Rubrivivax gelatinosus IL144: one gene and its partners. The protein of the gene in region 1 binds, or shares a complex with, the protein of each later gene. Links are inferred from orthologs where the notes say so. Each region holds a gene or a part of one and is shown in the gene's direction. Other genes may lie near its edges. The genes, in order: RGE_RS19985, eno and pnp.

The links.
Region 2: the proteins of RGE_RS19985 (region 1) and eno are in contact, whole or in part, in a solved structure (PDB 2FYM), measured with the Escherichia coli proteins. The link is inferred for Rubrivivax gelatinosus IL144 from one-to-one orthologs.
Region 3: the proteins of RGE_RS19985 (region 1) and pnp are in contact, whole or in part, in a cryo-EM structure (PDB 9QH0), measured with the Escherichia coli proteins. The link is inferred for Rubrivivax gelatinosus IL144 from one-to-one orthologs.

What each region holds. Positions count from the first base shown.
Region 1 is NC_017075.1:4,397,023-4,400,671, forward strand. What follows is about bases 124-3,624. They hold RGE_RS19985 (Rne/Rng family ribonuclease), read left to right. Parts: upstream 124-520; coding sequence 521-3,424; downstream 3,425-3,624. Other genes in these bases: RGE_RS19990 (hypothetical protein), read left to right, coding at 3,553-3,624. Also shown: more of RGE_RS19990, read left to right, coding at 3,625-3,649. UniProt on the Escherichia coli protein: Endoribonuclease that plays a central role in RNA processing and decay. Required for the maturation of 5S and 16S rRNAs and the majority of tRNAs. Also involved in the degradation of most mRNAs.
Region 2 is NC_017075.1:1,541,115-1,544,248, reverse strand. The notes cover bases 1-2,986. They hold eno (phosphopyruvate hydratase), read left to right. Parts: upstream 1-844; coding sequence 845-2,128; downstream 2,129-2,986. Other genes in these bases: pnuC (nicotinamide riboside transporter PnuC), read left to right, coding at 2,424-2,986; ftsB (cell division protein FtsB), read left to right, coding at 2,132-2,410; RGE_RS07370 (DUF1330 domain-containing protein), read left to right, coding at 498-806; kdsA (3-deoxy-8-phosphooctulonate synthase), read left to right, coding at 1-489. In the rest of the region: more of pnuC, read left to right, coding at 2,987-3,065; RGE_RS07350 (AAA family ATPase), read left to right, coding at 3,055-3,134. UniProt on the Escherichia coli protein: Catalyzes the reversible conversion of 2-phosphoglycerate (2-PG) into phosphoenolpyruvate (PEP). It is essential for the degradation of carbohydrates via glycolysis.
Region 3 is NC_017075.1:1,591,886-1,595,069, forward strand. What follows is about bases 145-3,180. They hold pnp (polyribonucleotide nucleotidyltransferase), read left to right. Parts: upstream 145-530; coding sequence 531-2,831; downstream 2,832-3,180. Other genes in these bases: rpsO (30S ribosomal protein S15), read left to right, coding at 145-378; RGE_RS07635 (NAD(P)H-quinone oxidoreductase), read left to right, coding at 2,841-3,180. In the rest of the region: more of rpsO, read left to right, coding at 109-144; more of RGE_RS07635, read left to right, coding at 3,181-3,184. UniProt on the Escherichia coli protein: Involved in mRNA degradation. Catalyzes the phosphorolysis of single-stranded polyribonucleotides processively in the 3'- to 5'-direction. Also involved, along with RNase II, in tRNA processing.

The sequences.
Region 1 (3,649 bases):
AGCATCAGGTGATGCAGCGCCCGGCCGCGGGCGCGCGGGCCGGCCGCCAGAGCGAGCCGGCGGCGCGTGGCGACGGGCGAACCGAGATTCGAAGAAGAACCCGCCTCGTTTTGGAGGCACCCGAAATCCCGAGGGTCGAGACCCGGAGACACTCCACCTCGATCCCGCGTCCGACAGGACCCCAGAGCTGACGTGCCGTTCATGACGATCCACCACGCCCTCGCCCCGAGGCCCCGGCAAGACGCCGGCGCGGCCGGCGCGACGGCGTCGCCGCGCCACATGCGCTGCGACGGAACGTCGCCGGCGCGGGCAGCCGCCTGCGGAACGCACGCGCCAACGCTGCGCCGCTGATCCGTCGCTGTATCTTTTCAGCGCGGTTCGAACGCAGTCCAGGGCACTTCGCGCCAGTCGGTTCTTCCGCGTTTCTCCTGCATCGAACGAGGCAGCGCGTGCCGCGCATGGGCGGCACGCGAGAGTCGCGTGCGCCCCGCCCTTGGCGAAGCGCATGCCGGGAGAACCGATGAAACGCATGCTGATCAATGCCACGCAGCCGGAAGAGCGGCGCCTGGCGATCGTCGACGGGCAGAAACTGCTCGACTTCGAGACCGAACTCGAAGGCCGCGAACAGCGCAAGGGCAACATCTACAAGGCGGTGATCACCCGCGTCGAACCGTCGCTCGAAGCCTGCTTCGTCGACTACGGCGAGGATCGCCACGGCTTCCTGCCGTTCAAGGAAATCTCGCGCAATTACTTCAAGGACGGCGTCGACCTCAAGAACGCGCGCATCCAGGACGTCGTCAAGGAAGGCCAGGAACTGCTGGTCCAGGTCGAGAAGGAAGAACGCGGCAACAAGGGCGCGGCGCTGACGACCTTCGTCAGCCTGGCCGGCCGTTACCTCGTGCTGATGCCCAACAACCCGAAGGGCGGCGGCGTCAGCCGGCGCATCGAGGGCGAGGACCGCGAGGAGCTCAAAGAGAACCTCGAGCAGCTGCAGTATCCCAAGGGCATGAGCCTGATCGCGCGCACCGCCGGCATCGGCCGCTCGGCCGCCGAGCTGCAGTGGGACCTGAACTACATGCTCAAGCTCTGGGACGCCATCGACGGCGCCTCCAAGGCCGGCAAGGGCGCCTTCCTGATCTACCAGGAAAGCTCGCTCGTCATCCGCGCGATCCGCGACTACTTCACCGCGGACATCGGCGAGATCCTGATCGACACCGACGACATCTACGAGCAGGCGCAGCAGTTCATGAACCACGTGATGCCGGAGTCGGCATCGCGTGTGAAGCGCTACCGTGACGATGCGCCGCTGTTCAGCCGCTTCCAGATCGAGCACCAGATCGAGACCGCGTTCAGCCGCACGGTGAACCTGCCGTCGGGCGGCGCGATCGTCATCGACCACACCGAGGCCCTGGTCTCGGTGGACGTGAACTCGGCGCGCTCGACGCGCGGCAGCGACATCGAGGAAACCGCGTTCCGCACCAACCTCGAGGCCGCCGACGAGATCGCGCGCCAGATGCGGCTGCGCGACCTGGGCGGGCTGATCGTCGTCGACTTCATCGACATGGAAGAGTCGAAGAACCGCCGCGAGGTCGAACAGCGCCTGCGCGACGCGCTGCGCACCGACCGCGCCCGCGTGCAGTTCTCGTCGATCAGCAAGTTCGGCCTGCTCGAACTGAGCCGCCAGCGCCTGCGCCCGGCGCTGTCCGAAGGCAACCACATCACCTGCCCGCGCTGCAACGGCACCGGCCACATCCGCGACACCGAGAGCTCGGCGCTGCAGATCCTGCGCATGGTCCAGGAAGAGGCGATGAAGGAGAACACCGCCGCCGTGCACGTGCAGGTGCCGGTGGAAGTGACCTCCTTCCTGCTCAACGAGAAGCGCACCGAGATCACCAAGATCGAGCTCAAGCAGCGCGTCACCGTCATCCTCGTGCCGAACAAGCACCTGGAGACGCCGAACTACAAGCTCGAGCGCCTGCGCCACGACGACCCGCGCCTGGAGAACCTGCAGGCCAGCTACACGATGGTCGAGGAGCCGGACGAGGAAGTCGGCATCACGCGCCGTCGCGACGCCAACGACAAGGGCCGCAGCAAGCAGGAGCCGGTGATCAAGGGCGTGCTGCCCGACCAGCCGGCACCGCCGGCACCGGCGCCCGCGCCGGTGAAGGCCGCTGCGCCCGCGCCGCAACCGGCCGCCCCGGCCCCCGCGCCGGCAGCGCCGGCCGCGGCCCCGGCCAACGGCGGCTTCTTCGGTTGGTTCAAGCGCATGTTCACGATGCCCGAGCCGACGCCGGCCGCGGCACCGGCTGCGCCGGCCCCGGCCGCCGAAACGGCCCCGGCGACGCCGGACAAGCGTGAAGGCGGCCGCCGCGGTGGCCGTGGCGAGCGCGGCGAACGTGGCGAGCGCGCTGAACGGGGCGAACGCGGCGAACGCAACCGCAACGGCCGCACCGAAGGCCGCCAGGAAGCCCGCGAAGGGCGTGAAGGCCGCGGCGAGAACCGCCGCGACGGCCGCCGCGACGCCGCCGAAGCCGGCAGCGAGACCCGCGAGCCGCGTGCCGAACGTGGGGAACGCACCGAGCGCAGCGAGCGCGCTGAACGCGGCGAGCGTGGCAACCGCGGTCCGCGTGCCGAACGCGCTCCGCGCGCCGAGGAGAGCACCGCCGCCGCCACGCTGGCACCGGCCGCCGCCGAGGCGCTGGCGCCGGTCGACGGCGCTCCGGTCGCCGAGAACGGCGAGACCCGTGAGAGCGGCCGCCGCCGCCGCCGCCGTGGTGGCCGCGGCAACGGCGAAGGCCGGGTCGAGGAAGGCACGCTGGTCGACGGCAGCACCGTGCCGGCCGAGGACGCCGCGCCCGCGGCCACCGACGCCGCGCCGACGGTCGACGAAGCCTCCGCGCCCGAAGGCGTGTTCCCCGAAGCCCACGAACGTGAAGGCGAGCCCGAAGGTGAACGCGAAGGCGGCCGCCGCCGCGGCCGTGGCCGTGACCGCTTCCGCCGCGAACGCCGCGAAGGCGAGGCCGTCGCGACCGAAGGCGTGACCGAGGGCGCGACCGAAACCGTGGTCGGCGAAGACGCCGCGGTGACGCCGCCGGCCCCGGCCGAAGCCGTCGCCGAGCTGCCGGAAACCCCGGTCGCCGAAGCCGTGCCCGCGCCGCAGCCGCCGGCCGCGCCGCGCATCGAGCCCTACGCGCTGCCGACCGAGGCACTGAGCGCGCTGGCCGCCGACGCCGGGCTGCAATGGGTGCAGTCCGACGCCGACAAGGTGCGTGCCGCGCAGGAAGCGATCGCCGCCGAGCCGAAGCCGGTGCACGTGCCGCGTGAACCGAAGCCGGTCGTCGTCGCCGACGAAGGCCCGCTGGTGCTCGTCGAGACGCGCAAGGACCTGTCGCAGCTGAAGCTGCCGTTCGAACTCGGCGCCTGACCGGCCGTCATCGGACGAGGGCCGCCGGCCGCGAGGCCTGCGGCCCTCTTTCATGAAGGGGCGGCTCGCGCCGCGTCCCTCGTCTTCCCGTCGTTTCCGCTTTTCAACAGATGACCAAGACTGCCCTGATGCTGGCCCGCCTCGCGGGCGCCCTGACGCTGGTGATCGGCGCCGCCCACGCCTTCGGCGTGGGCGCGGTGCTGCAGCTGCACATGATCTGCGGCA
Region 2 (3,134 bases), 2.9 Mb from region 1 along the record:
GCCCAGTGCGGCAAGCCGGTGAACATCAAGAAGGGCCAGTTCCTCGCTCCGCACGACATGAAGAACGTCATCGACAAGGCCCGCGCCGCAGCGCGCGAGAAAGGCCTGGCCGAGGACCTGTTCACCGTCTGCGAACGCGGCGCGAGCTTCGGCTACAACAACCTCGTCTCCGACATGCGCAGCCTGGCGATCATGCGCGAGACCGGCGCGCCGGTGGTCTTCGACGCCACGCACAGCGTGCAGCTGCCGGGCGGCCAGGGCACCAGCTCGGGCGGCCAGCGCGAGTTCGTGCCGGTGCTGTCGCGCGCGGCGGTCGGCGTCGGCGTCGCGGGGCTCTTCATGGAGACGCACCCGGACCCGGCCAACGCGATGTCCGACGGCCCGAACGCGGTGCCGCTGAAGCACATGAAGGCGCTGCTGGAACAGCTCGTCGCCATCGACCGCGTCGTCAAGCAGCAGCCGCTGCTCGAGAACGACTTCAGCTGCTGAGCCCGGCGATGACCGCCCCCGCCTACCTGCTGGTCGAGATGAAGATCAGCGACCCCGAGCGCTACAAGCAGTACATGGCCGAGGCGCCGGCGGCGGTGAAGGCTGCGGGAGGCGAATACCTCGTGCGCGGCGGCCGCCACGAGTGCCTCGAAGGCGACTGGAACCCGGCGCGCGTGGCGATGCTGCGTTTCCCCAGCTACGAGGCGGCCAAGTCCTTCTACGACGGCCAGATGTATCGTGCCGCGCGTGTCCACCGTCAGGACGCGACAGACTACTTCAACATGGTGCTCGTCGAAGGCGTTGACGCCCCGGTCTGAGCACGACAAACCTCCATCAGAAAAGAAAGGCAGCCACCGTGAGTGCGATCGTCGATATCGTCGGCCGAGAGATTCTCGACAGCCGCGGCAACCCCACCGTCGAATGCGACGTGCTGCTGGAAAGCGGCACGATGGGCCGTGCGGCCGTGCCCTCGGGCGCGTCCACCGGCAGCCGCGAGGCGATCGAGCTGCGTGACGGCGACAAGAGCCGTTACCTCGGCAAGGGCGTGCTGCGCGCCGTCGAGCACATCAACACCGAGATCAGCGAAGCCGTGCTGGGCCTGGACGCCAGCGAGCAGGCCTTCCTGGACAAGACCCTGATCGACCTGGACGGCACCGAGAACAAGAGCCGCCTGGGCGCCAACGCGACGCTGGCCGTCAGCATGGCCGTGGCGCGTGCCGCGGCCGAGGAATCGGGCCTGCCGCTGTACCGCTACTTCGGCGGCATGGGCCGCATGAGCCTGCCGGTGCCGATGATGAACGTCATCAACGGCGGCGCGCACGCCAACAACAACCTCGACCTGCAGGAGTTCATGATCCTGCCGGTCGGCGCGCCGACCTTCCGTGAAGCCATCCGCTACGGCGCCGAGGTCTTCCACGCGCTGAAGAAGATCATCGACGCCAAGGGCATGCCGACCTCGGTCGGCGACGAAGGCGGCTTCGCGCCCAACGTCGCCAACCACGAGGCCGCGATCCAGCTGATCCTGGAAGCCATCGACAAGGCCGGCTACACCCCGGGCGAGCAGATCGCGCTGGGCCTGGACTGCGCCGCCAGCGAGTTCTACAAGGACGGCAAGTACCACCTCGACGGCGAAGGCCTGGTGCTGTCGGCCGGCGAGTGGACCGACATGCTCGCCACCTGGGCCGACAAGTACCCGATCATCTCGATCGAAGACGGCATGCACGAAGGCGACTGGGACGGCTGGAAGCTGCTGACCGAGCGCCTGGGCGACAAGCTGCAGCTCGTCGGCGACGACCTGTTCGTCACCAACACCAAGATCCTCGAGGAAGGCATCCGCAAGGGCATCGCCAACTCCATCCTCATCAAGATCAACCAGATCGGCACGCTGAGCGAAACCTTCGCCGCCATCGAGATGGCCAAGCGCGCGGGCTACACCGCCGTCATCAGCCACCGTTCGGGCGAGACCGAGGACTCGACAATCGCCGACATCGCCGTGGGCACCAACGCCGGCCAGATTAAGACCGGCTCGATGTCGCGCAGCGACCGCATCGCCAAGTACAACCAGCTGCTGCGCATCGAGGAAGACCTGGGCGAGATCGCCTCGTTCCCGGGTCGCTCGGCGTTCTACAACCTTCGCTGAGCCTTGCGCTGGCTCAGCTTCGTGCTGGCGGGGCTGCTCGCCGCCGTGCAGGCCGACCTCTGGTTCGGCCGCTCGAGCGTTCCCTACACGATGAGCCTGCGCACCCAGTTGGCCGCCCAGCAGGCGGCCAACGACCGGGCGCGTGAACGCAACGAGCGCCTGGAAGCCGAGGTCAGCGACCTGAAGGAAGGGCTGGAGATGGTCGAGGAGAAGGCACGCGCCGAACTCGGCATGGTCAAGCCCGACGAGATCCTGGTGCAGGTGGCGCCGCCCCGGCGCTGAGACGGTCCCGGACGTGATCGAAGCGGTCCTCGCGCCCGCGCAGCCGCTGCTGCGCGTGGCCTTCACGCTGCTGGGCAGCCCGGTGACCTGGCTGGAGCTCGTCGCCTTCGCGCTCGGGGTCTGGATGGTGCTGTGCAACCTGCGCGTGAACCCGCTGGCCTGGCCGCTGGCGATCGCCAGTTCGCTGCTGTACGCCCTGCTCTTCGCCGACAGCCGGCTCTACGGCGAAGCGACGCTGCAGTTCTTCTTCATCGCCGTGGCCTTCTGGGGCTGGTGGCAATGGCTGCGTGGCCGCGGCGACGACGGCCAGCCGCTGGTCGTGCACCGGCTGACGCCGGCCGCGCGCCAGCGCGCGCTGCTGGCCACGGCGCTGGCCTGGCCAGCGCTGGCGCTGCTGCTGGACCTGGCGACCGACAGCGACGTGCCCTGGCTGGACGCCTTGCCGACCGTCGGCAGCGTCGCCGGCCAGCTGCTGCTGGGCCGCAAGCTGGTCGAGAACTGGCCGGTGTGGATCGCCGTCAACGCGGTCAGCATCGCGCTCTTCGGCTTCAAGGGGCTGTGGCTCACCGTGGTCCTGTACGCGGTGTTCGCGGTGATGGCCGCCTTCGGCTGGCGCGCCTGGGCACAGCTGGCGCAGGAACACCGTGGCCGCTGAAGCGCTGATCCTCGCCATCGTCGGCGCCGAGAGCACCGGAAAGACGGTGCTCGCGCAGACGCTGGCCGC
Region 3 (3,184 bases), 2.8 Mb from region 1 along the record:
CAAGCACGGCACCGGTCGGTTTCACTGGTGATCCGCAAGTCCGCAACACGGAAACCGCAGCCAGCGCCGACGGCCTGGGCGGTCTCCACTCGTCAAGAGGAAACGCCCATGTCCCTCGATATCGCGAAGAAGGCCGAGATCGTCGCGGCCAACGCCCGTGGCGCCAACGACACCGGCTCCCCCGAAGTCCAGGTCGCGCTGCTGACCGCTCGCATCAACGAGCTGACCCCGCACTTCAAGCAGCACCTGAAGGACCACCACGGCCGCCGCGGCCTGCTGAAGATGGTCAACCAGCGCAAGCGCCTGCTGTCCTACCTGAAGGACCGCGCGCCCGAGCGCTACACCGCGCTGATCGCCAAGCTCGGCCTGCGCAAGTAAGAATCGGATCCGGGGCTGCCGCACTAGCGGCGGCCCCGTCTTCACCGCTTTCTCCAACCGGGCACGGACGCAGCCGTGTCATTCCAACGACGCCTCGAACAGGGTTTCACTGGAATGGCATCGCGCCGGCCCACCACCGAAAGGCAATGCCCATGAGCATGTTCAACAAGGTCACGAAGAGCTTCCAATGGGGCTCGCACCAGGTCACGATGGAAACGGGCGAGATCGCCCGCCAGTCCACCGGCGCCGTCGTCGTCAGCGTCGATGACACCGTCGTGCTGGCTACCGTGGTCGCCAAGACTGAAGCCAAGACCGGCCAGGACTTCTTCCCGCTGACCGTCGACTACATCGAGAAGACCTACGCCGCCGGCAAGATCCCCGGCAGCTTCTTCAAGCGTGAAGGCCGCCCGAGCGAGCTCGAGACCCTGACCTCGCGCCTGATCGATCGCCCGATCCGCCCGCTGTTCCCCGAAGGCTTCTACAACGAAGTCCAGGTCGTCATCCACGTGCTGAGCCTGAACCCCGAGGTCCAGGCCGACATCCCGGCGATGATCGCGACCAGCGCCGCGCTGTCGATCAGCGGCATCCCGTTCAACGGCCCGATCGGCGCCGCGCGCGTCGGCTACGTCAACGGCGAATACGTGCTCAACCCGAGCGCCGCCCAACTGGCCGACAGCCAGATGGACCTCGTCGTCGCCGGCACCGAAGCCGCCGTGCTGATGGTCGAGTCCGAAGCCACCGAGCTGTCCGAGGAAGTGATGCTCGGCGCCGTCGTCTTCGGCCACGACCAGGGCAAGATCGCGATCGCCGCGATCAACGAACTGGTGCGCGAAGCCGGCAAGCCGGCCTGGGACTGGCAGCCGCCGGCCAAGGACGAGCCCTTCATCGCCAAGGTCAACGCGCTGGCCGAAGAGCCGCTGCGCGCCGCCTACCAGATCCGCAGCAAGCAGGCCCGCACCCAGGCCACCCGCGCCGTCGGCGCCAGCGTGCAGGCCGCGCTGAAGGAAGAGGGCGTCGCCTTCGACCCGGTCGCCGTCGACAACCTGCTGTTCGAGATCGAAGCGCGCATCGTGCGCGGCCAGATCCTGGCCGGCGAGCCGCGCATCGACGGCCGCGACACGCGCACCGTGCGCCCGATCGAGATCCGCTCCAGCGTGCTGCCGCGCACCCACGGCTCGGCGCTGTTCACGCGTGGCGAGACGCAGGCGCTGGTCGCCGCGACGCTGGGCACCGAACGCGACGCGCAGCGCATCGACGCGCTGGCCGGCGAGTTCGAAGACCGCTTCATGCTGCACTACAACATGCCCCCGTTCGCCACCGGCGAGACGGGCCGCGTGGGCAGCCCCAAGCGCCGCGAGATCGGCCACGGCCGCCTGGCCAAGCGCGCGCTGGTCGCCGTGCTGCCGCCCAAGGACGAGTTCCCGTACACGATGCGCGTGGTCTCGGAGATCACCGAGTCCAACGGTTCGTCGTCGATGGCCTCGGTCTGCGGCGGCTGCCTGTCGCTGCTGGACGCCGGCGTGCCGCTGAAGGCGCACGTCGCCGGCATCGCGATGGGCCTGATCAAGGAAGGCAACCGCTTCGCCGTGCTGACCGACATCCTCGGTGACGAGGATCACCTCGGCGACATGGACTTCAAGGTGGCCGGCACCGCCAGCGGCATCACGGCGCTGCAGATGGACATCAAGATCCAGGGCATCACCAAGGAGATCATGCAGGTCGCCCTGGCGCAGGCCAAGGAAGCGCGTCTGCACATCCTGGGCAAGATGGTCGAGGCCGTCGGCGGCGCCAAGGCCGAGGTGAGCCAGTTCGCCCCGCGCCTGTACACGATGAAGATCAACCCGGAGAAGATCCGTGACGTCATCGGCAAGGGTGGCGCGACGATCCGGGCGCTGACCGACGAGACCGGCTGCACGATCGACATCGGCGAAGACGGCACGATCACGATCGCCAGCACCGACGCCGACAAGGCCGCCTTCGCCCAGAAGCGCATCGAGGAGATCACGGCCGAGGCCGAGATCGGCAAGGTCTACGAAGGCCCGATCACCAAGATCCTGGACTTCGGCGCCCTGGTCAACATCCTGCCGGGCAAGGACGGCCTGCTGCACATCAGCCAGATCGCCCACCAGCGCGTCGAGAAGGTCACCGACTTCCTGACCGAAGGCCAGGTCATCAAGGTCAAGGTGCTCGAGACCGACGAGAAGGGCCGCATCAAGCTCAGCATGAAGGCGCTGCTCGACAAGCCCGAGGGCTACGTCGAGGAAGAGCGTCCGCGCCGCGAGCGCAGCGACCGAGGTGACCGTGGGGACCGCGGCGACCGTGGCCCGCGCCGCGAGCGTGAACCCCGCGAGCCGCGTGAGCCGCGTGCCGAGGCGGCTGCGGCCACCGACGCGCCGGCCACCGAGGCGCCGGCTCCGGAACAGGGCGCCGAGCGCGCCCCGGGCCAGGAGTAAGGCACGGCGATGCGTGCCGTCGAGATCAGCCGTTTCGGCCCGCCCGAGGTGCTGCAGCTGGTGCAGCGCCCGGCGCCGGTGCCGGCGGCCGGCGAGTTGCTGATCGCGGTGCAGGCCTCGGGCGTCAACCGCCCGGACGTGCTGCAGCGCAAGGGGCACTACCCGCCGCCGCCGGGCGCATCGGACCTTCCGGGTCTGGAGATCGCCGGCACGGTGCTGGCCGGTGCGCCGGCGGATCTCGCGGCCGCGGGGCTGGCGATCGGTGACGCGGTGTGCGCGCTGGTCGCCGGCGGCGGTTATGCCGAGCAGTGCGTCGCTCCGGCGGTGCAGTGTCTGCCGCTGCCGCGCGGGCT